One region of the Pseudomonas sp. TE36184 genome, then DNA from elsewhere that is predicted to be linked to it. Evidence: predicted binding sites of a transcription regulator. Region 1 holds the regulator's gene; each other region holds the start of a gene.
What was found. The regulator FliA, encoded in region 1, starts transcription of late flagellar genes. The targets are predictions, from matches to a motif close to CTAAAGTTTNNNNNNNNNNNGCCGNTAA.
Positions count from the first base shown of each region.

Region 2: the regulator FliA is predicted to act here: its motif matches at 3,633-3,660, upstream of motA (flagellar motor stator protein MotA).
Region 3: the regulator FliA is predicted to act here: its motif matches at 3,265-3,292, upstream of ACVWZP_RS07440 (methyl-accepting chemotaxis protein).
Region 4: the regulator FliA is predicted to act here: its motif matches at 4,489-4,516, upstream of ACVWZP_RS05935 (methyl-accepting chemotaxis protein).

Region 1 is NZ_JBSSCU010000001.1:6,474,374-6,481,814, reverse strand. It holds partial or broken gene ACVWZP_RS29480 (chemotaxis protein CheA) at 1-425, opposite strand, end outside; gene ACVWZP_RS29475 (protein phosphatase CheZ) at 437-1,225, opposite strand; gene ACVWZP_RS29470 (chemotaxis response regulator CheY) at 1,244-1,618, opposite strand; gene fliA (RNA polymerase sigma factor FliA) at 1,787-2,527, opposite strand; gene fleN (flagellar synthesis regulator FleN) at 2,524-3,357, opposite strand; gene flhF (flagellar biosynthesis protein FlhF) at 3,463-4,788, opposite strand; gene flhA (flagellar biosynthesis protein FlhA) at 4,800-6,914, opposite strand; partial or broken gene ACVWZP_RS29445 (DUF6124 family protein) at 7,381-7,441, shown strand, end outside.
Region 2 is NZ_JBSSCU010000001.1:3,964,053-3,971,493, reverse strand. It holds gene serB (phosphoserine phosphatase SerB) at 1-145, shown strand, start outside; gene asd (archaetidylserine decarboxylase) at 277-1,137, opposite strand; gene rhdA (thiosulfate sulfurtransferase) at 1,154-1,969, opposite strand; gene ACVWZP_RS17885 (HDOD domain-containing protein) at 2,027-3,562, opposite strand; gene motA (flagellar motor stator protein MotA) at 3,729-4,580, shown strand; gene motB (flagellar motor protein MotB) at 4,584-5,594, shown strand; gene rsgA (small ribosomal subunit biogenesis GTPase RsgA) at 5,644-6,675, opposite strand; gene orn (oligoribonuclease) at 6,784-7,326, shown strand; gene ACVWZP_RS17860 (trimeric intracellular cation channel family protein) at 7,416-7,441, shown strand, end outside.
Region 3 is NZ_JBSSCU010000001.1:1,689,556-1,696,996, reverse strand. It holds gene ggt (gamma-glutamyltransferase) at 1-264, shown strand, start outside; gene ACVWZP_RS07450 (AAA family ATPase) at 374-892, opposite strand; gene pnuC (nicotinamide riboside transporter PnuC) at 889-1,455, opposite strand; gene ACVWZP_RS07440 (methyl-accepting chemotaxis protein) at 1,563-3,197, opposite strand; gene ACVWZP_RS07435 (undecaprenyl-diphosphate phosphatase) at 3,428-4,258, shown strand; gene ACVWZP_RS07430 (DUF1294 domain-containing protein) at 4,255-4,638, shown strand; gene ACVWZP_RS07425 (MmcQ/YjbR family DNA-binding protein) at 4,627-4,983, opposite strand; gene ACVWZP_RS07420 (LysR substrate-binding domain-containing protein) at 4,980-5,888, opposite strand; gene ACVWZP_RS07415 (FMN-dependent NADH-azoreductase) at 6,013-6,624, shown strand; gene ACVWZP_RS07410 (alpha/beta hydrolase family protein) at 6,854-7,441, shown strand, end outside.
Region 4 is NZ_JBSSCU010000001.1:1,340,096-1,347,536, reverse strand. It holds gene ACVWZP_RS05945 (FAD-dependent monooxygenase) at 536-1,792, opposite strand; gene ACVWZP_RS05940 (LysR family transcriptional regulator) at 1,859-2,809, shown strand; gene ACVWZP_RS05935 (methyl-accepting chemotaxis protein) at 2,824-4,449, opposite strand; gene ACVWZP_RS05930 (TolC family outer membrane protein) at 4,600-5,943, opposite strand; gene ACVWZP_RS05925 (DHA2 family efflux MFS transporter permease subunit) at 5,967-7,441, opposite strand, start outside.

The DNA.
Region 1 (7,441 bases):
GGAGCCGCTTCCACCACCGGCGCGGCCGCGGTGTCGGCAGGCTCCGCCAGACGCGCCAGGGCGGCCAGCAGTTCCGGGGTGGCTGCGGTGATCGGGGCACGTTCGCGAACTTCGCTGAACATGCCGTTGACCGCATCCAGCGCTTCGAGAATCACGTCCATCAGCTCCGAATCAACGTGACGCTCACCCTTGCGCAGGATGTCGAACACGTTCTCGGCGATGTGGCAGCACTCCACCAGCTCATGGAGCTGGAGGAAGCCGGCGCCCCCTTTTACAGTGTGAAAACCGCGAAAAATTGCATTGAGCAGGTTCGCATCATCCGGTCGGCTTTCCAGCTCGACCAGTTGTTCGGACAGTTGCTCTAAAATTTCGCCGGCCTCTACAAGGAAATCCTGAAGGATTTCTTCATCGGCGCCGAAGCTCATGGGTGTGCTCCTTAGAAGCCTAAACTGGATAACAGGTCATCTACGTCATCCTGACCTGACATAACGTCTTCACGTTTATCGGCATGAATCTGCGGACCTTCACCCTTGGCGAGATGTTTTTGTGGATCTTTTTCCGAGAGGATCGCTTCGCGGTCATGTTCGATGCCGGCGAAACGATCAACTTGGCCTGCCATAAGCACCAATTTGAGCAAGTTGCTTTCCACTTCGGTGACCAATTGGGTCACGCGCTTGATCACCTGACCGGTGAGGTCCTGGTAATCCTGGGCGAGCAGAATGTCATTGAGGTTGCTGGACACCGTGTGGTTGTCCTGTTCGCTGCGCGACAGGAAACCCTCGACCCGACGGGCCAACTCACGAAACTCCTCAGCCCCCACTTCCCGACGCATGAAGCGGCCCCAGTCAACGCTGAGGGCCTGGGCTTCGTTGGCCATGCCGTTGACCAGGGGCGTGGCGTTTTCCACCAGGTCCATGGTGCGGTTGGCCGCCGCTTCAGTCAGCCTGACCACATAGGACAGGCGCTCAGTGGCATCGGTGATTTGCGAAATTTCTTCAGCCTGGGGCATGTGCGGGTCAATCTGAAAATTGACGATCGCACTGTGCAGCTCGCGCGTGAGCTTGCCCACTTCCTGATACAGGCCGCGGTCACGGGTCTGGTTAAGCTCATGGATTAACTGCACCGCGTCGCCGAACTGGCCTTTTTCAAGGCTCTCGACCAGTTGGTGAGCATGCTTTTTCAGGGTCGACTCAAAGTCCCCCTGTGACGTTTCTTTATGCTCCATAGCTCCCCCGCGATGGCATTAGCCGTGGATGCGTTCGAAGATTTTTTCGATCTTCTCTTTCAAGGCCAATGCAGTGAATGGCTTGACCACGTAGCCGTTGACCCCGGCCTGGGCGGCTTCGATGATCTGCTCACGCTTGGCTTCGGCGGTCACCATCAACACGGGAAGGCTGCGCAGTTTTTCATCGGCGCGCACATGGCGCAGCAAGTCGATACCGGTCATGCCGGGCATGTTCCAGTCGGTTACCAGAAAGTCGATGCTCCCGCTGTTGAGGATCGGAATCGCCGTAAGGCCGTCATCCGCCTCGACCGTGTTGGTGAACCCCAGGTCACGCAACAGGTTTTTTATGATCCGCCGCATCGTTGAGAAGTCATCAACGATGAGGATTTTCATGTTCTTGTCCAATTCGACCTCCAAGCAGTCTTAAAACGCGTCCAGCACCTGGACGCGCCATTTCAATCAACAGGCGTTACACAAAAAGGACTGCCCAGGGCACCACGAAACTCACCCGCGAAAACCAAGGGCCTCGCGGTAGTGTCTGCAGTGTCCCCACACTGCCTGTCAGCGCGCGCGCCACTCTCCCAGGCGTCCCCGCAAGCGGGCTGCGCACTGGCTGTGCAGCTGGCTGACACGCGATTCGCTGACCCCCAGGACCTCACCGATTTCCTTGAGGTTCAGCTCTTCGTCGTAGTACAGCGCCAACACCAGTCGCTCACGCTCCGGCAGATTGGCAATCGCGTCCGCCAGCGCCCCCTGAAAGCGTTCATCTTCCAGGTCGCGCGACGGTTCGAGATGAGCACTCGCGCCGTCCTCGTGCAGCCCTTCGTGTTCGCCGTCCTGCAACAGGTCGTCGAAACTGAACAGGCGGCTGCCCAAGGTATCGTTCAAAATCCCGTAATAATCGTCGAGACTCAATTGGAGTTCGGCCGCAACTTCGTGATCTTTAGCGTCGCGACCGGTTTTTGCTTCAATTGCACGAATTGCGTCACTGACCATGCGCGTATTGCGGTGTACCGAACGCGGCGCCCAATCCCCTTTACGCACTTCATCGAGCATCGCACCACGGATACGGATACCCGCATACGTCTCGAAACTCGCACCCTTGCTCGCGTCGTATTTGGTCGATACTTCGAGCAGGCCGATCATGCCGGCCTGGATCAAGTCTTCGACCTGGACACTGGCGGGCAGGCGTGCCAGCAAGTGATAGGCAATGCGCTTGACCAGCGGCGCATAGCGCTCGATCAATTCGCCCTGGCGGTCACGTGCCGAATTTTTGTAAAGGTTATAGCCGCTGGCTGTCATAGCACCGGTCCTGCGCTCGTCTGATGCACCAATCGCTCGACGAAAAACTCCAGATGCCCCCGAGGGTTGGCGGGCAACGGCCAGGTATCGACCTTCTGAGCAATAGCCTTGAACGCCAACGCGCATTTCGAACGAGGGAACGCTTCGTAGACCGCACGCTGCTTTTGCACGGCCTTGCGTACACACTCGTCATAGGGAACTGCGCCGACGTATTGTAAGGCGACATCGAGAAAGCGATCAGTGACCTTGGTCAACTTGGCGAACAGGTTGCGTCCTTCCTGCGGGCTCTGGGCCATGTTGGCCAGCACGCGGAAGCGGTTCATGCCGTAGTCGCGGTTGAGCAGTTTGATCAGGGCGTAGGCGTCGGTGATCGAGGTGGGTTCATCGCAGACCACCAGCAGGACTTCTTGCGCGGCGCGCACGAAGCTGACCACGGACTCGCCAATCCCGGCGGCGGTGTCGATCACCAGCACGTCGAGGTTGTCGCCGATATCGCTGAACGCCTGGATCAGGCCGGCATGCTGCGCAGGGCTCAAGTGGACCATGCTCTGGGTGCCCGAGGCGGCCGGCACGATGCGGATGCCTCCAGGGCCCTGCAGCAGCACATCGCGCAGCTCGCAGCGACCCTCGATCACATCGGCGAGGGTGTGTTTGGGCGTGAGCCCCAGCAAAACGTCAACGTTCGCCAACCCAAGGTCAGCATCCAGCAGCATGACACGACGGCCAAGCTCTGCCAGGGCCAGGGACAAATTCACTGACACGTTAGTTTTCCCGACGCCACCTTTGCCGCCGGTCACCGCGATCACCTGTACGGGATGCATGCTGCCCATTTTAATTCTTTACCTTGTCTTGCTTAGACGCAGGCTACATGGCTTGGCCGCGTGAATCGCTTGCAGACCATCGATGTAGATACATTTCATGGTGTTCATGCTGCCTCAACCCACCCGCTTTGCCGGGTTGTGGTAAAGGTCAGCGAACATATCGGCCATCGCTTCCTCGCTAGGCTCTTCTTGCATTTGCACGCTGACGGCACGGCTGACCAACTGATGACGGCGCGGCAGATGCAAATCATCCGGAATCCGCGGCCCGTCGGTCAGGTAGGCGACCGGAAGTTCATGACTGATAGCCAGGCTCAGCACCTCGCCCAGGCTCGCGGTTTCGTCGAGCTTGGTGAGGATGCATCCGGCCAGGCCGCAGCGCTTGTAGCTATGGTACGCAGCGGTAAGAACTTGTTTTTGGCTGGTGGTTGCAAGCACCAGGTAATTTTTTGCCTTGATGCCACGCCCGGCCAGGCTCTCCAGCTGCATGCGCAACGCCGGATCGCTGGCTTGCAGGCCGGCGGTATCGATCAGCACCACACGTTTGCGCAGCAACGGATCGAGGGCGTTGGCCAGGGACTGGCCCGGGTCGACGTGGGTCACCGACACATTGAGGATGCGGCCCAGGGTCTTGAGTTGCTCCTGGGCACCGATGCGGTAGCTGTCCATGCTTACCAGCGCGATGTTCTGAGCGCCGTACTTGAGCACGTAGCGCGCCGCCAGCTTGGCCAGCGTGGTGGTCTTGCCCATGCCGGCAGGGCCGACCATGGCGATCACGCCGCCCTCTTCCAGGGGTTCGAGTTCCGGGGTGACGATCATCCGCGCCAGGTGGGCCAGCAACATGCGCCAGGCCTGGCGAGGTTCTTCGATTTCGCTGGTCAGCGCCAGCAGGTCGCGGGACAACGGGCCGGACAGGCCGATGCGTTGCAGGCGACGCCACAGGTTGGCCTGTTGCGGCTTGCTGCCTTGCAGTTGGGTCCAGGCCAGCGAACCGAGCTGCACTTCCAGCAGCTCGCGCAGGCCGTTGAGCTCAAAGCGCATCGAGTCGAACACACGCTGGTCGACTGCGGCGGCCGGGGCAGGCGCGGCAGGCGCGGCAGGACGCGGCGGTTCGATGAACGTCGGCTCGACCAGCGGCTCGGCGGCGGTCAGCGGCAGGCCGGCGAACAACTGGCGATTGGTGGTCGCATCGCTGTCACCGCGCATGCTCAGTTCGGCCTGGGCCGAGACAATGCGCGAGGCCGTCTTGCGCAGCTCGTCTTCAAGCTCCATGTTCGGGACACGCGGGGCCAGCGCCGAAGGGGTGTAATCCAGGGCAGCCGTCAGCTCGACACCGCCGGCAATACGACGGTTACCGATAATCGCAGCGTCGGCGCCCAGCTCGTCACGTACCAGTTTCATGGCCTGACGCATATCGGCGGCGAAAAAACGCTTTACTTGCATAACCCACTACCTCAGCCGTTGGGCCCTACTGTCGCGACGATAGTCACTTGCTTGTTGTCAGGGATTTCCTGATAAGCCAAAACGTGCAAATTCGGCACTGCCAGGCGTCCAAACCGCGACAACATCGCTCGGACCGGGCCTGCCACCAGCAGAATCACCGGTTGGCCCTGCATTTCCTGACGCTGCGCTGCTTCGATCAACGAACGCTGCAGTTTTTCAGCCATGCTTGGCTCCAGCAGAACGCCCTCTTCCTGGCCCTGTCCTGCCTTCTGAATACTATTGAGCAATATTTGTTCCAACCTTGGCTCCAAGGTGATCACAGGCAGCTCAGACTCAATCCCTACAATGCTTTGTACGATAGCGCGGGATAATCCAACGCGCACGGCGGCCACCAACGCGGCAGTATCTTGACTCTTGGCGGCATTGTTGGCGATGGCCTCGGCGATGCTGCGAATGTCGCGCACCGGCACCTGTTCGGCCAGCAGCGCCTGCAGCACCTTGAGCAATTGCGACAGCGACAGCACGCCCGGCACCAGCTCTTCGGCGAGCTTGGGCGAGGCTTTGGCCAGCAAACCCATTAGTTGCTGGACTTCTTCGTGGCCGATCAGCTCGTGGGAGTGCTTGTACAGAATCTGGTTGAGGTGCGTGGCGACCACGGTGCTGGCGTCCACCACGGTGTAGCCGAGGGACTGCGCCTGACTGCGCTGGCTGACTTCGATCCAGACCGCCTCCAGACCAAAAGCCGGATCTTTGGCGGTTATACCGTTCAACGTGCCGAACACCTGGCCCGGGTTGATCGCCAGCTCGCGGTCGGGGTAGATCTCCGCTTCGGCGAGGATCACGCCCATCAGGGTCAGGCGGTAGGCGCTGGGGGCCAGGTCGAGGTTGTCGCGGATATGCACAGTGGGCATCAGGAAGCCCAGGTCCTGGGACAGCTTCTTGCGCACGCCCTTGATCCGCGCGAGCAATTGGCCGCCCTGGTTGCGGTCGACCAACGGGATCAGGCGGTAGCCGACTTCCAGGCCGATCATGTCGATCGGGGTCACGTCGTCCCAGCCCAACTCCTTGGTTTCCTGGGCGCGGGCCGGCGACGGCAGCAGTTCCTGCTGGCGCGCGATTTCTTGCTGGGCCTTCACCTTGACCAAGTTCTGCTTTTTCCAGAACAGGTAGGCGCCACCGGCGGCCATCGCCGCCATGCTCAAGAACGAGACGTGGGGCATGCCGGGCACAATGCCCATGATCGCCATGATGCCCGCCGCCACGGCCAGCGCCTTGGGCGAGGCGAACATCTGCCGGCTGATCTGCTTGCCCATGTCTTCGGAGCCCGACGCACGGGTCACCATGATCGCCGCAGCTGTGGATAACAACAGTGATGGCAATTGCGCCACTAAACCGTCACCGATGGTCAGCAGGGCGTAGACCTTGCCCGCATCGCCGAAGGTCATGCCGTGCTGGAAGATCCCGACCGCCATGCCGCCGATCAGGTTGATGAACAGAATCAACAGGCCGGCGATGGCGTCACCGCGCACGAATTTGCTGGCACCGTCCATGGAACCGTAGAACTCGGCCTCCTGGGCCACTTCCAGGCGGCGCGATTTGGCCTGGTTCTGGTCGATCAGGCCGGCGTTGAGGTCGGCGTCGATGGCCATCTGTTTGCCTGGCATGGCGTCGAGGGTAAAGCGCGCGCTCACCTCGGAAATCCGCCCGGCGCCCTTGGTCACCACCACGAAGTTGATGATCATCAGGATCGCGAACACCACGATACCGACCACGTAGTTACCGCCGATCACCACCTCGCCGAAGGCCTGGATCACCTTACCGGCGGCGGCATGCCCGTCCTGGCCGTGGAGCATGACCACGCGGGTCGACGCCACGTTCAACGCCAGCCGCAACAGCGTGGCGATCAGCAGAATGGTGGGAAACACCGCGAAATCCAGCGGCCGCAACGCGTAGACGCAGACCAGCAGGACCACGACGGACAAGGCAATGTTGAAGGTGAAGAACACGTCGAGCAGGAACGGCGGCATCGGCAACATCATCATTGCCAGCATCACCAGCAACAACAACGGCACACCCAGATTGCCCCGCGAGAGGTCAGTCAGGGTGCTGCGGGCCGTGCTGAGCATTTGAGAGCGATCTACCACCGGTACTCCTCGCATCCTTGAAGCAAACTTTTGACGCCGAGAGGCGTCCTGGAGGCGGTATTGCAAGAAGCCTTCCAACTTTTGTTCTCCGAGTTGGATCAGTGGCTAGGGAGCAAGCGCCCTCGCCACAAGTGTTCGCCTGCAGAGGTTGCGAAACTTCCGACAAGTGTTTGAGGTTGCCCCTAGGAAACTCGCTCTCTAGTCTCCGTACTTCGCTGCACACGCAGCGGTCGGGCGTCGCGGCCCATGTAAATTCAGGCGCAAAGTGCCATTGTCCGCTTTCAGTTGACGTTTTTTTATCGTCTACTGTGCGGCGCTACGGTGGCTGTGCGCGGGATACCTTCGGGTATGCCGGTTTCCTGATTCCGGTCCGCGAACCTGCGTACAGCTGCCACCCCATCGCATCGCGGCGATCAGTGGCAGCTCCACTTAAATCAGGAGCGTCACAATGGTTAAACCAACCCCAAATCCCCCGCGCGGCACCAATACCCCACCCACCGTGCTGTTCA
Region 2 (7,441 bases), 2.5 Mb from region 1:
GCCGATGCTGGCGATTGCCGGGTTGGGCGTGGCGTTCCGCGCCAAGCCGCTGGTCAAGCAATCGGCCAAGCAGGCGATTTCGACCCTTGGGTTGGACGGTGTGTTGTATTTGCTGGGCTTTCGCGACCGCGACGGGCAGCTCTAACTGAAACAATGCGCTTAAAAATGTGGGAGGGGGCAAGCCCCAGATGGCAGTGGTTCAGCTACAAATAAGTGACTGAGCCACCGCTATCGGGGGCAAGCCCCCTCCCACATTGGATTTTTGCAGGTTTCGGATCAGGCTTTCGGTAACGCGATGCCCTGGCCCATCTGCACCGGCGAACCCGCCACCAGTGTTTCTGCCCACTGCACCTGATCCGGCCCGAACAGCACGATCGCGGTCGAACCCAGCTTGAAGCGACCCAGCTCTGCGCCTTTCTCCAGGTGAATCGGCGCACGCGCGGCTTCGTCGTAGCGGAAGGTTTTCAGCTCGCGCTTAGGCGGCGTGACCAGGCCGGCCCACACGGTTTCGATCGACGCCACAATCATCGCGCCCACCAGCACCACGGCCATCGGGCCGCGTTCGGTGTCGAACAGGCAGACAACCCGCTCGTTACGCGCAAACAGCTCCGGCACGTTTTCGGCGGTGGTCTGGTTGACCGAGAAAATCCGCCCTGGCACGTAGACCATCTCGCGCAAGGTGCCCGCCAGTGGCATATGCACCCGGTGGTAGTCTTTCGGCGACAGGTAAATGGTGGCGAAATCGCCGCCCATGAACGGCGCAGCCATGGCCGCATCGCCGCCCAGCAATTCCAGCACGCTGAAACTGTGGCCCTTGGCCTGGAACACGCGACCATGCTCGATCGGGCCGAGCTGGCTGACTGCGCCATCGGCTGGGCTCAGCACGGCGCCCGGGGTTTGATCGAGTGGGCGCGCGCCGTCTTTCAGGGCGCGGGTGAAGAACGCGTTGAAGTGTTCGTAGGCGCTCAGGTCTTCAACCAGGGCCTGGGACATGTCCACTTGATAGCGCTTGGCGAACCAGGCGGTGAAGGCGTTCTTGAACCAGCGCACGCGGCACTCGGCAATGCAGCCGGCCAGGCGCGACAGCAAGTGGTGCGGCAGCAAGTACTGGCTGAGGATGAACAACTGCTTTTTCATTAACTGTCCTTAAACCTTAAATCTCGACGGGGGTGTCGGGGTGGTTGCCCCATTCGCCCCAGGAACCGGCATAACCTTTGACTCGCGGATAACCGAGCGCCTTGGCCACCAGGTAGGTGAAGCCAGAGCGGTGATGAGTCTGGCAGTGGGTGATGATTTCTTTGTCGCGGGTCAGCCCGAGGTTTTCGAGGATCTGCGGCATGTCGCGGCGGATGCGCAGGTTGCGCGCCTTGTCCATGCCGGCAGTCCACTCGAAGTTCACGGCGCCGGGGATGTGACCGCCCTTGGCTGCCAGGACCTTTTCGCCGGAATATTCCAGCGGGCCGCGTGCGTCCCAGATGCCCAGGTCGGCGGCGCCGAGACGGCTTTGCAGGTATTCGCGGGTCGCGGTGGGGCCGTCATGCAGGGTGAGGCTGACAGGCCCGCCAGCCGGGGCCGGCACCTCGGTGGACAGCGGGAGCGGGTCTGCCAGCCACGCCAGCAGGCCGCCGTCGAGGTAGTGGTATTTCGTGTGGCCGATCACGTCGAGCAGCCAGATGAAACGTCCGGCCCAGCCACCGCCTTCGTCGTCGTAGACCACGTAGGTCGCGTCCGGGGTGTGGCCCAGCTCGCCGAACAGTTTTTCCAGGTCTGCCTTGTTCGGCAACAGGCCGGGGGCTGGCGGCTGGCCCAGTTGGGTGCGCTTGGGGTCAACGAAATGCGCGCCGGGGATATGCCCTTCGGCGTAGCGGGCGGCGCTGGTGAGGTCCACCAGAATCAGTTGGTCGGCATCAAGGCGGCCAAGCAGGTCGCTGGGTTCGATCACCAGCGGCAAGCCAGAGAAGTCAGGCATGTGAGGTCTCCTGGGCACAAATGTTGGCGATAAAAGAGGGCGATTGTAGCGCAAGCATCAACTGGTGCGGTTGGTAAAGCTGTGCAGGGCTTTCTCGATGCATTGAGCGGTTTTGCCGAAGGCCTGCACGGTGGTTTCCGAGAACGGCCCGCCGCCCTGGTCGGCGATCATCAGCATAACCACCCGGCCGTTGCAGCTCAGTGAGCGCAACAGCAGGTGTTCACCGTTGAACAGGCGACGCAGGATCGGCGGCAACAGGGCGGCAAATTGCGCGTGATTGTCGGGCGTGAGGCGCACCTGGGCGGATTTTTCCAGCATGCGTTGCAGCAGCGTGCTGTTGACCACGTCGAGGCTCAAGTTGGCGGCGTCCTTCGGCAGGCCGGCGGCCTGGTGGACGCGCAGGGTGCTCAGGGCGCGATCGGCCATGAACAGCAAGACGCGCTGCATGCCGCTGGCCTCCAGGGCTTCCTTGGCGCAGGTGGTCAGGTGCATGGCGTTGGCGAAGCGGCTTGGCTCCACCAGCAGTTCGGTGCAACGGCTGCGCCAGACGGCCAGGGCCTCGGCGGTCGGCGGCGGTGCGGGCAGCAGGCCACGATGGATTTTCTGTACATTCCACGGCCAGATCAGCGACAGCGCCGGGTGCCAGAGGTCGGGCATCAGGGTTGCGCGAGCGCTGATCACCGCTTGCTGGTGAACCTGTTGCTGCACCTCGCTCAACGGCTGTTGCAGGTACAGCGCGGTGAGGTATTGCCAGCGCTCGGTATGCGGGCAGGTCCAGGATTCCTGGGCCGACATCGCCAGGCCGTTGGCCAGCAACACCGTATTGGCCGGCTGGTTCAGCCAGCGCCGCAAACTGGGTTCGGCATCCAGCAGTTGTTGCTGGCGCAGTGGGTCGTCTTCCCGGGCGATGCGCAATGCCTTGACCAGCAAGCGTTGCTCGGTCAGCAGCAGGTGATAGCCCTGGGATACCCAGATCGGCAGGTGCCAGGTTTCGGTCAGGCCAAGGCACAGGTCGAGCAGGCGCACGCCGAACAATTCCTGTTCGACCTGACGCGCCGATTGGCCTTTGTGGATCACCCGCAGTTCCCATTCTTCCAGGAGCTTGGGGTAGGCCACCGCCATTGGCCACAACGGCGCCAGGAACAGCAGGCTGCCCCAATGAATGTCTTGCCACAACCGCGCCAGGCGGCTGGCGAACAAGCCGCTGGCTTGCTGCGACGCGTGGCGGCTGACCAGCACCAGTTGGCGAAAGGCGACGGGGATTTCATTCATCGGCACCGACGGCAGTCGTTCCAGCAGGTCCTCGGCGCGTTTGAGGCCGAGACGGTTAAGCGCCACCTCAAGGTTTTCTGCCGGTTCCGCCATGCTGCCATGGGTGTGGCTGTTGGCCTCGCGCATTACGCTGAGTACCAGCGACGGGCTGTTCTGCATCAGCTCGGCAATATCTCGCAAAGAACTGCGGCTATCGCGGATGGCTTTGCACACGCGCTCGTGGCTGGCCTGGGGAACGGGCAACCGGACTTCGTCCAGGCACTTGATCCAAGCGGCGAGAGAGATGGGTCTTACAGATGGGGCTGTCTTTTCATTGGCCATGATTGGGGCGCGATCATCACTTACTTCAACACGCCCTGAACGGGCCGAACTGGCTTTTCGCCTTGACGGCCTATAGTCTGGCGCAGTTTTGCCGATAAGTAGAACAAGAGTTTTTCAGTTACCCCAAATATGTCCATGAACCCGACGGCGCAAGTACAAAACCCCTATGGCTAAAATAATCGGCATCATCGTCGTCTTTGCAAGTGTGCTCGGTGGCTATGTCCTGTCTCACGGCAAGATTGCAGCGTTGATCCAGCCCTTCGAAGTGATGATTATTGGCGGCGCGGCATTCGGCGCATTCTTGCAGGCCAACCCCGGCTACATGACCATGCATGTGATCAAGAAGTCGCTGGGCATGTTCAGTTCGCGCTTCTCCCACACCTTCTACATGGAAGTGCTGGGCCTGGTTTATGAGATCCTCAACAAGAGTCGCCGTGAAGGCATGATGGCCATCGAAGCGGACATCGAAGACGCTGCAGCGAGCCCGATTTTCGCCAAATACCCGGCAGTGCTCAAAGACGAGCGCATGACCGCCTACATCTGCGATTACCTGCGCATCATGTCCTCCGGCAACATGGCCCCCCATGAGCTGGAAGGCCTGTTCGACATGGAACTGTTCAGCCTCAAGGAAGAGCTGGAGCACCCGTCCCACGCCGTCACCGGTATTGCCGACGGCATGCCCGGCTTCGGTATCGTTGCGGCGGTACTCGGTATCGTGGTGACCATGGCCTCCCTCGGCGAGGGCGACCAGGCGGCCATCGGCATGCACGTAGGTGCGGCGCTGGTGGGTACGTTCTTCGGTATTCTCGCGGCCTACGGTTTCTTCGGTCCGCTCGCCACCTCCCTGGCCCACGATGCCAAGGAAGAAGTCAATCTGTATGAAGCGATCAAGGCCAGCCTGGTGGCTTCGGCCTCCGGCATGCCGCCTTCGCTGGCGGTGGAATTCGGTCGCAAGGTGCTGTACCCGAAACATCGCCCGAGCTTTGCCGAGTTGGAACAAGCGGTTCGCGGTCGCTAAGCCATGGAAAACAACCAGCCGATAATCATCAAGCGCGTCAAGCGCTTCGCTGCGGGGCACCATGGTGGCGCCTGGAAAATCGCCTTCGCCGACTTTGCAACGGCGATGATGGCGTTCTTCCTGGTGCTGTGGCTGATGTCCACCGCGACCCCCGAACAGAAGATCGCCATCGCCGGTTACTTCAAAGACCCGATCGGCTTCTCGGAAAGCGGCACACCCTTCGTGATCGACCTGGGCGGTTCGCCGCAGTTGGCGCCGGAGCGCACCATCAATCCTGAGGTCAAGACCGAGGCGCCGCAGGAAAAAATTCCGATCGAGCGCGACACCGTCGAGAGCCTGGCCGAACAGGTCGAGCAGGAACGCCTCGAATTGTTGCTGAAGGAATTGCAGACCAAGGTCGAAGAAAACCCGCAGTTGCTGAAATTCAAGGATCAGATTTCCTTCGAAATCACGCCGGATGGCTTGCGCATCCAGATCACCGACGCCGCCAACCGGCCGATGTTCGACTCTGGCAGTGCGCGGTTGAAGCCGTACTTTGAAGACATCCTGCTGGCCATGGCCGACACCATCAAGGCGGTGCCGAACAAGATCAGCATCAGCGGCCACACCGATGCCAAGCCGTATTCGGGGCAGGGCGACTTCGGCAACTGGGAGCTTTCGGCCAACCGCGCCAACGCCGCCCGACGTGCGCTGGTGGCCGGCAGCTACCCGGACTCGCAGGTGGCGCGGGTGGTGGGTTTCGCCTCGTCGCAGCTGTTTGATCCGAAGGACCCGTTCAACCCGATCAACCGTCGGATCGATATCGTCGTGCTGACCAAAAAGGCCCAGCGCGCGATTGAAGGTGATCAGCCGCCACCGCCCCCAGATACGGGCACGCAGGGCGGTGCACCGGCCGACCCGAACGCGATCCCGCCGGGGCAGGAGCCGTTGCCGGCGCATGAGCTGCGGCAGAAGCTGAATCTGTTCGAAGGTGGCGGGATGAAAGACCCTACGGTGCCGGGTACGGGATCGTAAGCTGTATACGACAAGGCCGCGATAAACGCGGCCTTGTCGTATGTGCTGTTTAGTAACTGCTCTCGGGCAAACTCGCAATAATCGACCGATAGCTGTTCATCCGTTGCTGCTGCACGCGGCCATCTTCCAACGCCTTGAGCAGGGCGCAACCGGGTTCGCGGTCATGTTTGCAGTCGCGGAAGCGGCAGGTGCCGATCAGGTCGTTGAACTCGATGAAACCGGCTTCCACGTCGCTGCGGCTGACATGGCCGAGGCCGAATTCACGAATGCCCGGGGAGTCGATCAGCTCACCGCCGCCAGGGAAGTGGAACAACCGCGCGGTGGTGGTGGTGTGGGTGCCCTGGCCGGACAGCTCCGACAGCGGGCCGACACGGGTGTCGACTTCCGGCAGCAGGCTGTTGACCAGCGAGGACTTGCCCACGCCAGACTGGCCGACGAACACGCTGATGCGCCCGTCCAACTGGTGTTGCAGCTGTTCCATGCCATTGCCGTGATGAGCCGACACTTCCAGCACCGGGTAACCCAGGGTGCGGTAGACCGCCAGCAACGCGTTGAGCGCCGGGGCGTTCTGTTCGTCGATCAGGTCGAACTTGTTCAGCAACAACAGCGGGCGAATGCCGGCATGCTCGGCGGCGACCAGGTAACGGTCGATCAGGTTGGCATGGGGCTCGGGCAGCGGTGCGAAGACGATGACGATCATGTCGACGTTGGCCGCCACCGGCTTCAACTGGCCGCGGCTGTCGGGACGGCGCAGTTCGGTGGTGCGGGGCAGTTGCGCGACGATCACGCCGATGCCTTGGTTGCCGGCACGCCACACCACTCGGTCGCCGGTCACCAGCGCCGGCAGGTTGGCGCGCAGGTGGCAGCGGAAGACCTGGCCGGCGAGTTCGCCTTCGAGCGCCTCGACCTCGACCTGCACACCAAAGTGCGCGATCACCAGGCCCGTTTGTTCGGGGCCCAGGTCGCCGCCCTCGAGCGCTTCCACGGCGGAGGATTCACGTTTGGCGGCGCGTGCGGCGCGTTCGCCCTGAATCTTTTCGATGCGCCAGTTTTGGCGACGGTTGAGCTGGCGTTTGGCCATTGGTGTTCCGTGTCGATAATGCAAAGGTTGGGTGAAACGGTCGCGAGTCTAGCACGGCCCCGCCTGCTAAACTGCGCAGCTACGCCAAGGTGCCAAGAGAATCAAGCCATGCAAAACCCACAGAATCTGATTTGGATCGATCTGGAAATGACCGGTCTGAACCCCGACACCGACGTCATCATCGAGATGGCGACCATTGTCACCGACAGCAACCTCAACACCTTGGCCGAAGGTCCGGTGATCGCCATCCACCACAGCGACGCCGTCCTCGCCACCATGGACGAGTGGAACACCCGCACCCACGGCAACTCCGGCCTGACCCAGCGCGTGCGCGACAGCCGTGTCAGCATGGCCGAAGCCGAAGCCGAAACCATCGCCTTCCTGGAAAAGTGGGTGCCCAAGGGCAAGTCGCCGATCTGCGGTAACAGCATCTGCCAGGACCGCCGCTTTCTTTATAACCACATGAAGGCGCTGGAAAGCTACTTCCACTACCGCAACCTGGATGTGTCCACGCTCAAGGAACTGGCCGCGCGCTGGGCGCCGGAAGTCAAAGACAGCTTCCATAAAGGCAGCACTCATTTGGCGCTGGATGACATTCGTGAGTCGATCGCCGAGTTGCAGCACTACCGCAAGCACTTCATCAAGGCTTGATGCTGGGGGCGCCTCGGTCTTTCGCCAAGCGCCCTCTTTTGGTGCCGTCAGCAAATGATTAGACTGCGCGCCTCTTTGTAAGGATCGCCATCATGCTGCTGATGCTCTACCTCGT
Region 3 (7,441 bases), 4.8 Mb from region 1:
AACATTCAAGAGGCCGTGGACGCGCCGCGTTTCCACCAGCAGTGGATGCCGGACACCACCAACCTCGAGACCTTCGCGGTCAGCCCGGATACGCAGAAAATCCTTGAGAGCTGGGGCCACAAGTTTGCCGGGCCACAGGATGCCAACCACTTGGCGGCGATCCTGGTGGGCGCGCCATCCCTGGACGGCAAGCCGGTCGGCAACAACCGTTTCTATGGGGCCAACGACCCGCGTCGCAATACCGGCCTGTCCCTGGGCTACTAAGCGCGGCAACTCACTGTAGGAGCGAGCTTGCTCGCGAAGAGCGTCAACGATAACGCGGGCATTCTGGATTAACGCGGTGTTCTTGCGTTTTTCGCGAGCAAGCTCGCTCCTACAGTATCTGTTTGACGGCTGCGAAGGCTTTGGCGCGGCGTTCTTCCCAATTTCCCCTGATCACCACCAGGGCCTGGCGATGCTGCTGCATCCAATCCAGGCTGTGCTGGAAAAACGCCTGGCGGTCGGCCAGTTCCGGCTGGCAACGCTGGCCGTCGGCGGTCCATTCCACGTCGTCGGGGGACAGCAGCAGGTGCAGGTCGTAGTGGCGGGCCAGCAGTTCGTCGTCAAGCCATGTCGGATAGTCGCCGAACAGGGTCTGGCTCCAGAGTCTGTTGGTCAGCAGGTGCGTGTCGAGGATCAACAGAGCAGGGCGCTCGGCGCGGGCGGCATCTTCCCAGGCCAGTTGTCCGCGGGCGATGGCCGGGATGTCGGCCAGCGTGGTGTCGTGCTGATGGTGGTCGATGAAGTGCCGCACGTACTCGCCCACCATCAGCCCGCCGAACTGCGTTTGCAACTGCGCGGCCAACCAGCTTTTACCGCTGGATTCGGGGCCGGCCAGGACCACTACCTTCATGCGCGCAACGCCGGGTCGGCACGCCATTCGCGCCAGCCTTGCACGGCGATCGCGGTGAACAGCGCATAGAGCGCGGCGGTGAGGTAGAGGCCTTTATAGAGGAACAGCCCGACGAAAATTACATCCACGGCAATCCACAATGGCCAGCACTGCACGCGCTTTTGCGCCATCCACATCTGCGCCACCAGGCTGAAACCGGTGAGGGCGGCGTCGAGCCAGGGTTGGGCGGCGTCGGTCCAGTGAGCCATGGCGGCGCCGAGCAACAGGCTGCCGACCGCGCCGATAGCCAGGCTGGTAAGGATCGCGGACCAGCCCAGGCTGGTGACTTGGCGACCTGGCTTGATGTCCCCGGCGCGTCGGGTCCACTGCCACCAGCCGTAGACTTGCAGGGCGGCGTAGACCACCTGCAACAGCATGTCGGAATAGAGTTTCACGTCGTAGAACACCCAGGTGTAGAGCAGCACCATCACCAGGCCGATGGGCCAGCACCAGGGGTTTTGTTTGACCGTCAGCCAGACAGCGATCACCCCCAGCGCGGCGGCGAACAGTTCAAGCCCGGACATGGTGGTTCCTTGGGAGAGAGGGAAAGGGCGGGGATTGTAACCAATCTTCAAAACACAGGAAGGCAAATGTGGGAGGGAGCAAGCCCCCTCCCACAGTTTGAGTGGCGTCAGACTTTGAATTGACGCAGCAGGCCGTCGAGCTGCTCGCTCAACCCGCGCAAGTGTGCGCTGGCCACGCTGGACTGTTCGGCCGCCACTGCCGTGTTGTGGGACAACCCGGCGGCCTGGGTCACGTTCTGGTTGATGTCCTCGACCACGTGGGCCTGTTGCAGGGTGGCGCTGGCGATCGAGGCATTCAGGCCATTGAGGTTGCGCAGGGCCTGGCCGATGGCGGTGAGGCTGGCCCCGGCCTGGCCGGCCTGTTCGATGGTCAGTTGCGACGCGCTGTGGCTGTCGCTGATGACCTTGACCGCCGCTTCCGAGTGACCTTGCAGACGCTCGATCATGACCTGGATTTCAGCAGTGGATTTCTGCGTGCGTTGGGCCAGCAGCCGTACTTCGTCCGCCACCACCGCAAACCCGCGGCCTTGCTCACCGGCACGCGCGGCTTCGATGGCGGCGTTGAGGGCGAGCAGGTTGGTCTGGTCAGCGATGGAGCGGATCACTTCGAGCACGCCACCGATCTGCGTGCTTTCGCTCGACAGGGTGCGAATCACTTCCACGGCCTGGCTGATGGTGGTGGACAGTTGGTCGATCTGCTGCAAGCTGCTGTCGATGTTCACTTGGCCTTGCTCGGCCTGGGCCTGGGCATCGCGCATTTCGCTGGCGGCGTGCTCGGCATTCTTGGCCACGTCCTGCACGCCGTAGGTGACTTCATTGACCGCGGTGGCCACCAGTTCCATCTGTTGCGACTGTTGCTGGCTGCGGTCGTGGGCCTGGCTGGCGTTGTTGCCCAGCTCAGTGGAGGACTGGCCCAGCGCATTGGCGCACATCTGCAACTGGCCGACGACGTGGCGCAGCTTGGCGGTGAAGCTGTTGAAGTGCTGGGACAGTTGAGTGACTTCGTCACGGCCATGGGTGTCGAGGCTGCGCGTCAGGTCGCTCTCGCCGCTGGCGATATTGGCCATGGCATTCACGGCGGCCTGCAGCGGGCGCACGATGCTGCGCACAATCAACGAGACCAGCAGGGCCATGACCACGGCGATGCCCAGGCCGACACCCGAGGCTTTCCACACTTGCGCGTTGAATTCGGCTTGCACGTCATCCACATACACGCCGGAGCCGATGATCCAGCCCCACGGTTCGAACAACTGGATATACGAGGTTTTTTCTATCGGCGTATCGGCACCCGGCTTCGGCCAACGGTAATTGACGATACCGGCACCCTTGGCCTTGGCCAGGCTCACGAACTCGTTGAATATCGCAAAGCCGTCCGGGTCGCGAATCGACGAGAGGTTCTGGCCATCGAGCTTGGGGTTGGCCGGGTGCATGATCATCACCGGCGTCAGGTCGTTGATCCAGAAATATTCGTCTTTGTTATAGCGCAGGCCGCGCACCGCGCTCAGGGCTTGTTTTTGTGCCGCTTCACGGGGCATGACGCCGCTGGTTTCGAGGCTGTGATAAAACGTCAGGATTCCACTGGCGGTCTGTACGACGTGTCGGGTCTGCAGGCTTTTGGCTTCATAGAGGTCGTCATGGATCTGTTTGAGCATCAGCAAACCCAGGGCCAACAGCATCAACACGGCAACTACCAGGATCAACCAGAGACGGCGGCTGATCGACATATTGCGTAAACTGTTCATCGTCCTGTCACTCCGTGCTTTTTATAATTGTCGGCGCTGCATCGACTTTTACGCCTTGTCTGATAGGCTTTCGGCCTGAAATCGAAAAACCTGAGTACTGCCTGATTTTTCACGGAATTTTTGCAGACCGGCGTTGATTATCAGCACCGGGCCTTTTTGTGCGCTCGTCGTCAGTGAACCATTAAAAAGACTAACGAGGCTTGTCTTAGAACAAGACCTTTGGGGGACGTATGGATTTGTGGACCGCCGCACAGGCGTTGATACTCGGCGTGGTAGAAGGGCTGACGGAGTTTTTGCCGATCTCCAGTACCGGCCACCAGATTATCGTCGCCGATTTGCTCGACTTTGGTGGCGAACGCGCCATGGCGTTCAACATCATCATTCAGCTCGGTGCGATTCTGGCGGTGGTCTGGGAGTTTCGCCGCAAGATCCTCGACGTGGTGACCGGTTTGCCGACCCAGCGCAATGCACAGCGCTTTACCGTCAACCTGCTGATCGCGTTCCTGCCGGCCGTGGTGCTGGGGGTGATTTTCGCCGACCTGATTCACCATTACCTGTTCAACCCGATCACCGTCGCCACGGCGTTGGTGGTGGGCGGCATCGTGATGTTGTGGGCCGAGCGGCGCGAGCATGAAGTGCATGCCGAGAGCGTCGATGAGATCAGTTGGAAGGACGCGCTCAAGGTCGGTTTTGCCCAGTGCCTGGCGATGATCCCGGGCACCTCGCGCTCGGGCTCGACCATTATCGGCGGCCTGCTGTTCGGCCTGTCGCGCAAGACCGCCACCGAGTTTTCGTTCTTCCTGGCCATGCCGACCATGGTCGGTGCGGCGGTGTATTCGGGCTACAAGTACCGCGACCTGTTCCAGCCGGCTGACCTGCCGGTGTTTGCCATCGGGTTTGTCACCTCGTTCATCTTCGCGATGATTGCGGTCAAGGGCCTGCTCAAGTTCATCGCCAGCCATAGCTATGCGGCATTTGCCTGGTATCGGATTGCATTCGGCTTGCTGATCCTGGCGACCTGGCAGTTTGGCTGGATCGATTGGTCCGCGGCCAAGGCATGATGATTCAGCACCCACGCCTGAAGGCGCTGATCTTTGCGCTGTTGTGCGCGGCGCCGTTATTGGGCTCGGTATTGGTGTGGCATCGCGGCGAGACCGTACTGCCGCTGGCGGCCTATGGCGTGGTCAGCGTGATCGCGTTTTTGCTGTACTGGAGCGACAAGCACAAGGCGCGCACCGACGCTCGGCGCATCCCCGAAAACATCCTGCACGCCGTCGAGCTGGCGGGCGGATGGCCGGGGGCGCTGATTGCCCAGCAGGTGTTCCGGCACAAGACGCGCAAGGTCTCGTATCAGGTGCTGTTCTGGGCAATCGTGCTGTTGCATCAGGTGTTCTGGCTTGACCAGTTGTTCCTCAGCGGCACGCTGGGGTCAGTCCTCTAGCAACAACCCGACCTGCGTGCGCTTGGGCAACTTGCTCACCACCAACTGGTGAGAGCGCTGCAACAGGCCACGCAACTCCTCGGTGCCCAGCGGGTAGGGCGTGTTCATGATGATCCACTGCGCGCGCGCCAGGTACGGCGCCGGGTGGATGCCCGGGCGGTCCACATGGCCGAGGAACAGTTCCTTGTCGACCTTGAACGCCAACGAGTCACCCCGCAGGTTCTGCAAGGCGAACATCTTGTTGCCGGCAATCGAAAACACTCGCACGCCACCCCATTTATAGTCTTCCCGCGCGCCGGGCAGGCTCAGGCAGAAGTGCGCGACTTGTTCTTCGGTCATGCTCATAACAGGCGGTCTCCACAGCTTTTAAAGCCTTCTTCCAGGTAATCGATCCACGCGCGAATCGCCGGCAGCACGCCACGGCGATGCGGGTACACGGCCTGCAACCAGCCGCCCGGCAGCGACCATTGCGGCAGCAGTTGCACCAGTTGGCCGCTGGCCAGTTCTTCTTCGCAATACATCATCGGCAGCACGGTGAAGCCCAGGCCCTTGAGTGCGCTGGCTTTGCGCACGATGAAATCATCGATGCCCAGGCGGGCTTCCATCACCAGGTCTTCGGCGTTGCCTTGGGGGTCGAGCAGGCGCAGGTGGACCATGCGGTCGGCTTCCAGGGCGCCGAGCACCGGCAATTGCTTGAGGTCGTCGAGGTTGTCGACCTGTCGGCCGCGCATGAAGTCCGGGCTGGCGACCAGCAGCGTCTGGGCCTGGCGCAGGCGCTTGGTGACCAGCAGCGGGTCTTCATCGCCGAGCTCGCGCACCCGCAACGCCACGTCAATGCCTTCGGCCACCAGGTCGACGCGGCGGTTGACCAGGGTCATTTCCAACTGCACCTGGGGGTGGGCGGCGAGAAACCCGGCGACCAGCTCCGGCAGGATGTGCTGGGCCATGCCCACCGGGCAACTGACCCGCAGCCGCCCGCGGGGTTCGCTGGACATGCTGGCCACGGCCTCGTCGGCCATTTCCGCTTCCAGCAGCATCGCCTGGCAATGGCGCAGGTAACGCTCGCCGACGGCGGTCAGGGTCAGTTGCCGGGTGGTGCGCTGCAGCAGACGCGCGCCAAGGCGTTCTTCCAGCTCGGCGATCCGCCGCGACAGGCGTGACTTGGGAATCCCCAGCAGGCGCCCGGCCGCCGCGAAGCCGCCGGCTTCCACGACTTTGGCGAAATAGTAGAGGTCGTTGAGGTCTTGCATGCTCAGCCTATTGTCCTGTCAGTAGGACGAACTATCGCATTTCAACTACCTTATCGGCTATTGGTTTCATGCGTAGGCTTAACACCATCTGATTCGCACCGCTGATCTTATTTGGAGCTTACCCATGAAACTGTTGCACATCGATTCCAGCATCCTCGGCGACAACTCGGCTTCGCGCCAGCTCAGTGCCGGCGTGGTCAAGGCCTGGCAAGCGGCCGAGCCGGGTGTGGAAGTGACTTACCGTGACCTGGCCAGCGAAGGCATCAACCACTTCTCCGGCGCCACCCTGGCTGCGCTGGGCACGCCGGCCGAACTGCGCGACGCCGCGCAGCAGCACGAAGCCGACCTCAGCGCGTCGACCCTGGCTGAGTTCCTCGCCGCCGACGCCGTGGTGCTGGGCGCGCCGATGTACAACTTCACCATCCCGTCCCAGCTCAAGGCCTGGATCGACCGCATTGCAGTGGCCGGCCAGACCTTCCGCTACACCGAAGCCGGCCCGGAAGGCCTGTGCGGCAACAAGAAAGTCATCATCGTCTCCACGTCCGGCGGCCTGCATGTTGGCCAGGCAACCGGCGTGGCCCACGAGGAATACTTGAAAGTCATGCTGGGCTTCCTCGGCATCACCGACATCGAATTCGTCCGCGCCCAGGGCCTGGCGTATGGCGATGAGTTCCGCAGCAAGTCCCTGAGCGACGCCAACGTTGTCATCAACGAACAATTGTTCGCCGCCGCGTAAGGCTTGTGTAAATTTCGCTGTTGCTCGGTTTCAATCTGAAGCCGGGCGCCTAAACTCTGTATTCTGCTCGCCTGAACGCGACCGGAGTACGGAGTTTTTTCGTTGGCCCGCTGTTTTTACTTTGGCCCAGGTTATGCACGCATGGGTTTATCACTCGGTGCGAGTACCTTGAACCATGGACATCTTGAATAGACATGCCGGTTATCGCGCAGCAAAGGTGGACATCCTCATGATGCGTCTTTGTGCTGTTTTGGTTCTTTCCCTGCTTGGTGGCCTGGTTTCAGTGCACGCCGCGCCTGCGCCGCACCCGCATTGGAGTGTGGGCTTCCACCGCATGAGTTTTCTCGACCCGCTGGATCTGCAGCCGATGAATGCCATCGCGTTCTATCCGTCCACCGACGTTGAGCACACCACCCGGGTGGGTGGGTATCACGTGGCCGCCACGGAAGATTCGAAGATCGCTATCGGCCGTTTCCCGATGCTGATGCTGTCCCACGGCAACACAGGGACGCCGCTGGCCCTGCATGACCTGGCGACCTCCCTGGCGCGCAAGGGCTTTGTAGTCGTGGCGGTGCTGCACCCCGGCGACAACTACAAGGATCACAGCCGCCTGGGCACGTTGAGCAACCTGTATGGGCGGCCGATCCAGATTTCCGAAGCGATCACCGCGACCCTGGGCGACCCGATGCTGTCACCGTTCGTCAACGTCGACCAAGTGGGTGTCATCGGCTACTCGGCCGGTGGCGAAACCGCGTTGATCCTGGCGGGCGCCAAGCCCGATTTCGACCGCCTGCGCCGCTATTGCCAGGAGCGTCCG
Region 4 (7,441 bases), 5.1 Mb from region 1:
AATGACCCATTTGAATGAATGGTGAACAAGGGTGGTATCAAGCGTCCACATGTAGATCTTCGGAAGTGTTGGCAGGTGCTGTCTGGCATATAAAAACAAGGTGTTTTCGAGAGTCTGCATGGACGTGGCAATGTATTGGGCGAGGTCTCTATGTTAATTCAGCATCAAATTTGCAGCTAACGTGTATCCGTCCGGCCAAGCCAAGTCATCTGCCCAGCCCCGAAGAGCCAGGACATGGTGTGCACTTACATTTAAGTGGGCACCAGTTCTAACCTTTTAAGCGGATATTTCATGCAGCCAACACGCCGTTCCTATTCCGAATCCTTCCCTGCTGGTCAATGCAGATACTTTGCCGCAGGCCAGATAGGGGAGCTACATTTTCAACAGAATCGGCCAGAAGCCGACATCTGAAGAGCATCAGTGTGAGCTGCTAGACCTGGCGCTCCAGCGCGGTGGGTAAAGTCATGGGGCTCGGTTTACAGTGAGGCGTCTCGGGGCCGGAGACGCCATGCGGTGTCCAGATTGCCACCGTCTTTCAGAGGCGGTACAGACTGCCGAAGTCAGCGCCATCCATCGGCGTGCTGTCCGTGCAGCCTGTCATCGGCAAACCCTGTGACCATCCTGCCGCCAAGGCCTGCACATCACGCAAGGGATCGGACGCCTTGGCGCGTTCATTGCGAATGCGGCAGGTTTCAGGATCAGTGGCAAACAGACCGCGAGCGAAGACTCGACCCTGCTCGGCCAGCTTGGCGGTCTTCGGCCCGCGGATCTCCGCGAAGCGCTGCAAGGCTTCATCAAGGCCGTTCGTTCCTTCCAGGCATCTAGCAAGGTGCCAAGCGTCTTCCAACGCCTGACAAGCGCCCTGGCCCGATGTCGGCAACGGCGCGTGCGCCGCATCTCCCACAAGCAGCACATTAGCCCGGCTCCACGTGTGCAGCGGCTCCAAGTCGTGCACGGCAATCATCCGGATGGCGTGCGCCGGCGTCGCCTGGATGATACGGGCGATAGGCTCCGGCCATCCCGCGAACAGATCCTCGATCTCCTTGCGCATATCGGCTGCGGGCGTCGCCCCTGACAATGGCCGCGCCTGCGCCGCTGCCCAGTAGACCAACTCCGGCCGGACCGGCACGCATCCGAAGCGATTGCCCGACCCCCAATAATCCTGAATCGCTATATCGCTCACCAACGCACTTTCCCCCTGCGCCACACCTATCCAGTTCACAAATCCCTGATAAACCGGCATGTTGTCCCCCGCAACGAACCCGCGTGCCACCGACCCCATACGGCCATCTGCGCCGATAAGCAGATCTGGACGGATACTCACCCCGTTCTCGAAGCGCGCTACCGCTTTGCCATTAGCCTCCAGATCGATCCCCACCGCCCGATGCCCGAACTCCACCGGGATTCCGCTCTGTGCCGCATGCTTGAGCAGCACTGCCTGCAAGTCCCTCCGCAAAATGGTATGAGTCGGATATCCCATTGTCTGGTCCAGCAGCGCGATATCGATGCCCCCCAACGAATTGCCCGCAGCGTCCTGGCGGCGCACTACCACTGGCCGGCCACCCGCTGCCGCGATGTCTTGGAGGAGGTCCAGTTCCTCCAGCACAAAGCCAGCGTTGGGCCAGAGCGTCACGCCAGCCCCCATGGTCGCTGGCCCCGTCCGGCGCTCATATACCCGGGGACTGTGTCCCCGCTTGCGCAAGGCAAGCGCCACGCTCAACCCCGCAATTCCGCCGCCAAGTATTCCGATTTCCACGCTGGATCTCCTATTCAATCCGTCCCGACACGCCATCGGCGACAACCCATCGGACGAGACGGCATCTTAGATTCCGTCAATGGGGAGAACTATTGTGTAAAAATGGGCGACTTTAATACCTTAATCGGGATAATCATGCGCAATGCCCTCGACCTGAACACCGTCCGTGTATACGTGGCGGTCGTCGATGCACAAAGCTTTTCCGGCGCGGCGCGCCTACTGTCCCTGCCATCCTCTAACGTCAGCCGCCACGTCGCCTCGCTGGAACGCAGATTGGGCGTCCGCTTGCTGGAGCGCAGTACTCGCCACCTGCGCATGACTGAAGCCGGCAGACTTCTCTACGAACGTGCAAAACCTTTGCTCGATTCCTTGCTCTCCACTGAGGAAGAACTTGGCGCGGTGCAGCGTGAACTGCGGGGGCCCTTAAGGATGTGCATGCCAGGCGAAGCGCCAAGGCTACTGGCCCCTATCCTGGCCGAATTCTGTAGCCTCCATCCCGGCGTCGAATTGGAGTGCGACACGCGCCTGACCGGTTTAGAAGCGCTCCGGGAAGACGTGGACCTCTCTATCGTCTTCCATCGTGGGCGCCAGGATGACAGCACCATCATCACCCGCGAACTCGCTACGCTACCCAGCATTGTGGTCGCGGCACCCGCTCTGTTAGCCAAAACGGGAACTCCGCGCCAAGTGCGCGAACTAGAGTCCTTGCCGTGCATTACTACACTGAGCGCATTGAAGGGCCAGCCCTGGCTGTTTCTCGACGGCACAGGCGAAATCGTGAAGGTATCTGTGCGTAGTCGCTATCGTGTCAACAGTGGAGAACTTGCGTTGGCGGGCGCGCGGCAAGGCATCGGTTTCGCGATAGTGGCAGCCTATCCATGCCAGGAAGATCTTGCCGCGGGCCGATTGCGGGAAGTGTCGCTGGACCTGCGCCCTGCGCCGCTGCAATTGCTTGGCGCGTACAGCCACCGGCATTCCGTGACTGCGCGGGTTCGGGCGTTGCTGGAATTTATACAGCTGCGGTTGGAACGAGTTGGGAGCGGCTCAAGATAAGGGGCCGCCAAGGATCAAGTCCGAAAGCGTCCCACCAGCCCGCTCAGCTCCGCAGCCAAGCGTGACAGCGCATGGCTCGCTGCGTTGGTCTGTAAGGCGCCCGCCGCGGATTGCGCCGACAGGTCGCGGATCGCCAACAGGTTGCTGTCGACCTCACGGGCAACCTGGGCCTGTTCTTCGGCGGCACTGGCAATCACCAGGTTGCGCTCGTTGATCTGGCCGATGGCCGCGAATATATCCTCCAGCACCACCCCCGACGCCTGCGTGATTTCCAGCGTGCCTTGCGCCCGCGCCGTGCTGCTGCGCATCGAATCCACCGCGTGTTCAGCAGTGCTCTGCACGCTGGCAATCATCTGTTCGATCTCGCGGGTCGATTCCTGGGTGCGGTAGGCGAGGGTGCGTACCTCGTCGGCCACGACAGCAAACCCCCGACCGGCTTCACCGGCCCGGGCCGCTTCGATCGCCGCGTTGAGGGCCAGCAGGTTGGTCTGCTCCGAGACTGCCCGGATCACGTCGAGCACCTTGCCGATGTTGCGCACTTCATTGGCGAGGTGCTGGATACGCTCGGCGCTGCCGTGAATTTCGGCGGTCATCGATTGCGTACCGCTGATGTTTTCGCGTACCTGCTGACGGCTCTTTTCCGACAGCGTATTGGAGGCGGTGGCCGCTTGCGAAGTCGACACCGCGTTGCGCGCCACTTCTTCGACCGCACTGGTCATCTGGTTCACCGCGGTCGCGGCCTGTTCCAGCTGCATGTCCTGCTGCTGGAGGCCACGGTTGCTTTCTTCGGTGACGGCGTTGAGTTCTTCAGCGGCTGAGGCCAACTGCGTGGCTGAGTCAGCGATCTGGATCAGTGTTTCACGCTGGCTGGCCTGCATGCGTTGCAGCTCAAGGAACAATTCGCCAATTTCGTTGCGGCCAGGCGAGACGACTTCGCGGCTCAGATCGCCCCCGGCAATGCGCTTGAAGTGCTCGCCGGCCGCGCGCAATGGGCGCAGGACGGTGCCCGAGATGAATACCCAGCAGACGATAGCGAGTGCCAGGGTCAGCAGGATCAAGGCAATGGCCAGGGTTTGCGAAGTCTGCAGCCGCGCAGCCGCCTCCGTGTTGATCTCCTGGGCACGGGCATCCAACGCGCCGACCAGCTTCACGCGAATCTCCTGAAGCTTGGTCATGCTGTTGCCGGCATCGATGTTGACTTGAAAATACTCTTCGGCGGAGCGCGCGCGCGTGGCGGCGCGTTGTCCGACGATGGCCGTGCCGTATACGGCGAACGCACGCTTGAGATCTTCGGCGAGGGCCTTCAACTGCGGGTCACGCAAGTCTGTGGTCGAGGCATTGACCTTGGCGATGGCGTCACTCCAGATCGCCTCACTGCGCACCAGCCGGGCTTCCGCGTCGTCGAAACGCCCGCCGACGGTCTCGATGAACGCCGAGGACACGTTGGCGCTGGTACGGATTGCCAGCAGCAACGCGTTGTTGATCCCGTCGATTTGTCGCGAGGTACGCCCCAACTCGTCAATGTGCTCGTGACTGCGTACCGCCGACCGCCAGCCGTTCAGGGTAGAGAACAACAGTGCAATAACGAACAGCAGCAGCACCCCGATCATCCCGGTGCGAATTTTCAGATGGGCAAACATGGGCATACTCCGCAGACCACTTAAGTAATAGTGATCGTGCTATCCGCATTCACGCAGTGAACTTGAACGGCAGAAGTGGGAACCCGTTCGATTATCGAACCCTGAATTCAATGGCTCAGGTACATGGGCTGAATGGGGCGCGCACCGGGTTCAATCGAGCAGGCGACTGACCTCACGCAGACGCGCGTCGTTCAGGTTCCCCGTCGACGCCAGCAGGTTGAGCTGCGCGAGCAGAATCGCGTAGCGTTGCTGGGCCAAACGTTGCTGGGTGTCCGTGACTTTCTGCTGTGCGTCCAGCACCTCCGTGTTGATGCGTGCACCGGCCTCGAAGCCGTGGGTCACCGACGTGACGTTGACCTGGCTGGATTTCAGCGCCTGCTTGAGCGCCTGGTATTGGCTCATGCCGCTGGTCACTTGCAGGTAGGCCTGGCGGGCCATCAGCCCGGCACTGCGGCGCGCATCTTCGAGTTCATCCAGGGCTTTGCTCTGCAACGCATGGGCTTCGCGCACGCGGCTGCTGGTACGGCCGCCGCCATACAGTGGCACGCTCAGTTTGACCCCGACCACCGTCTGGTTATAACGATTCTCCGGCAGGGTGACGTCGTACACATCGCCGCCGACCGAGGCAAAACGGCCATGGGCGGCGATCAGGTCAAGGGTCGGCAAGTGGCCGGCTTGTTCCTTGTCGATGTCCATTTCGGCCAGGCGCTGGGCAATCTGCGCCCGCTGCACGGCGAGGTTGCCTTGTTGTGCGGTGGTGGCCCAGGCGCCGATCGCGGCGGGCACCGGAGCGCTGAATTGTGGCTCCTTGCCCGACCATGGGCGCGCCTGGGCGGCGGTCAATTGGGTGAGGGCTTCGGTGGCGATATCCAGCGCGCCGCGTGCGGCGATTTGCTCGGCGAAGGCCTGGTCGTATTTGGCCTGAACCTGTTCGAGCGCGTTGTGGGTGCTGGCGCCGTCGGCCAACAAACGCCGGGTGCGGTCCTGGCTCTCCTGCAGGGTTTGCAACTGTTGCGTGCGGGTGTTCAGCAGTTCCTGGTTAAGCAGTACGTCGAAGTAGGCGCGGGCGACACGCAGCATCAGGTCCTGGCGCGCCTGTTCGGTCTGCACCTCGCTGGCGCTGATCATCAGTTTGCTTTGGTCGTGGGCAACCACACTCTGCCAGCGCAACAGCGGTTGGGTGAGAACCACGGCATAGGCGTTGGTGTTATTGCGGTTTCGATGGTAGTCGGACGAATCCTCGGCATCGACCCACGCCGCGCCGCCGGTGACCGACAGGTCCGGTAACAGGTTGGCACGGCTTTGCGGTTCTTTTTCCGCGGTGGCCAATTGTTGCGCCTGTGCGGCGGCGAACTTCATGTCGTGGGTCAGCGCCTTCTGGTACAGCTGGTACAAGTCTTCCGCCGCCGCATTGGCCGGGCAGCAAGCGAGGCTGAGGCCGCACAGGAAAGTGAGCAGTGTGATCGGGTCGAGATGCAGCCCTGGAATACGCAAGGGGATGTGCTCCACTGGAGAAGTTATCGGCTGAGGGTGCTTCTGCGCATCATCAGCACCATGGGAATGCCGATGGCCATGACCGCGCCCAATGTGCCGAACAGCATGCTGAAGGCCAGCATTTGCGCTTGTTCACGCGCTTGCAGGTAAGGCATCAGGGCCAAGGCTTGTTGATGGCTTGCAAGGTTCAGGGACAGAAACAGCGGGTTGGATTCCACGCCGCCCCAGCCGCTGGCAACCAGGCTGGACTCGGTCACATGCTCGGACAGCAGGCGATAGCGCTCCCACGAAAACCGCGTGAGCAGGGTCGCGGCAATGGCGATGCCGACGCTGCCGCCCAACTGGCGCATCAGGTTGAGCACGCCCGAGGCGCCCGAGATCAACGTCAGCGGCAGACGGCGCATGGCCAGGTTGGTCAGCGGTACGAAGATCATGCCCAGGCCCAGGCCGCGAATCACCAGAGGCCAATAGAGCGTGTCCGGGTTGCTGTCGAGGGTGAACTGGGTGTGCAGGAACATCGCGTAGCAGTACATGACGATGCCCAAGGTCACGAACACGCGCTCGTCGATCTTGTTTTCCTGGGACAGCTTGCCGATCACCAAGGTGCTGATGGCACTGGCCACCGCTCCGGGGAAAATCACCAGCCCGCTCTGGTACGCGCTCTGTGCCAGCAACGTCTGCAAAAACAGCGGCACCATGAATAACGTGCTGTACAGCCCGAAGCCCACGCAAAACGCGCAGATGCAGCCCATCAAAAACTCGCGGTTCTGAAACAACGCCACATTGACGATCGGGTTGGTCGCGCGCCGTTCCCACCAGAAGAACCCCACCAGGCTGAAGCTGCTGAGCAACAGGCAGGCAACCGTCCAGTTCGATTCCATCCAGTCCCAATGCTCGCCGCGCTCCAGCAGGATCTGCAGGCTGCCGACGCCCAGGGCCAGCAGGCAGAAGCCGCTGTAGTCGACGCTGCTGGGTTTGCTTTCATTGGCGGAATCGCCGATGCACAGCCAGCACAGCAGCAGGGCCACGGCACCGATGGGCAGATTGATCAGGAATATCCAGTGCCAGGACAAGGTGTCGATCAGATAGCCGCCGACGGTGGGGCCCAACGTCGGCCCCATCATCACGCCAACGCCGTACAACGCCATGCCGCTGCTGACCTTCTCCTTGGGGAATACGTCGTAAATGATTGCCTGGGAAATCCCCAGTAACCCGCCGCCCGCCAAGCCTTGCAGTACGCGGAACGCCACCAGTTGCCAGAGTTCGGCGGAAAAGGCGCAGCCCACGGATGCCAGCACGAACACCGCCGTGGAGACCAGGTAATAAGTGCGCCGCCCGAACCAGGCCGACAGCCAGCCGCTGACCGGCAGGATCACTACGTTGGCCACCACGTAGCCGGTGGACACCCAGGAGATTTCATCGACCGACGCCCCGTAGGTGCCCATCAGGCTGGGAATCGCCACGTTGACGATGGTCACGTCGAGCAGTTCCATCATCG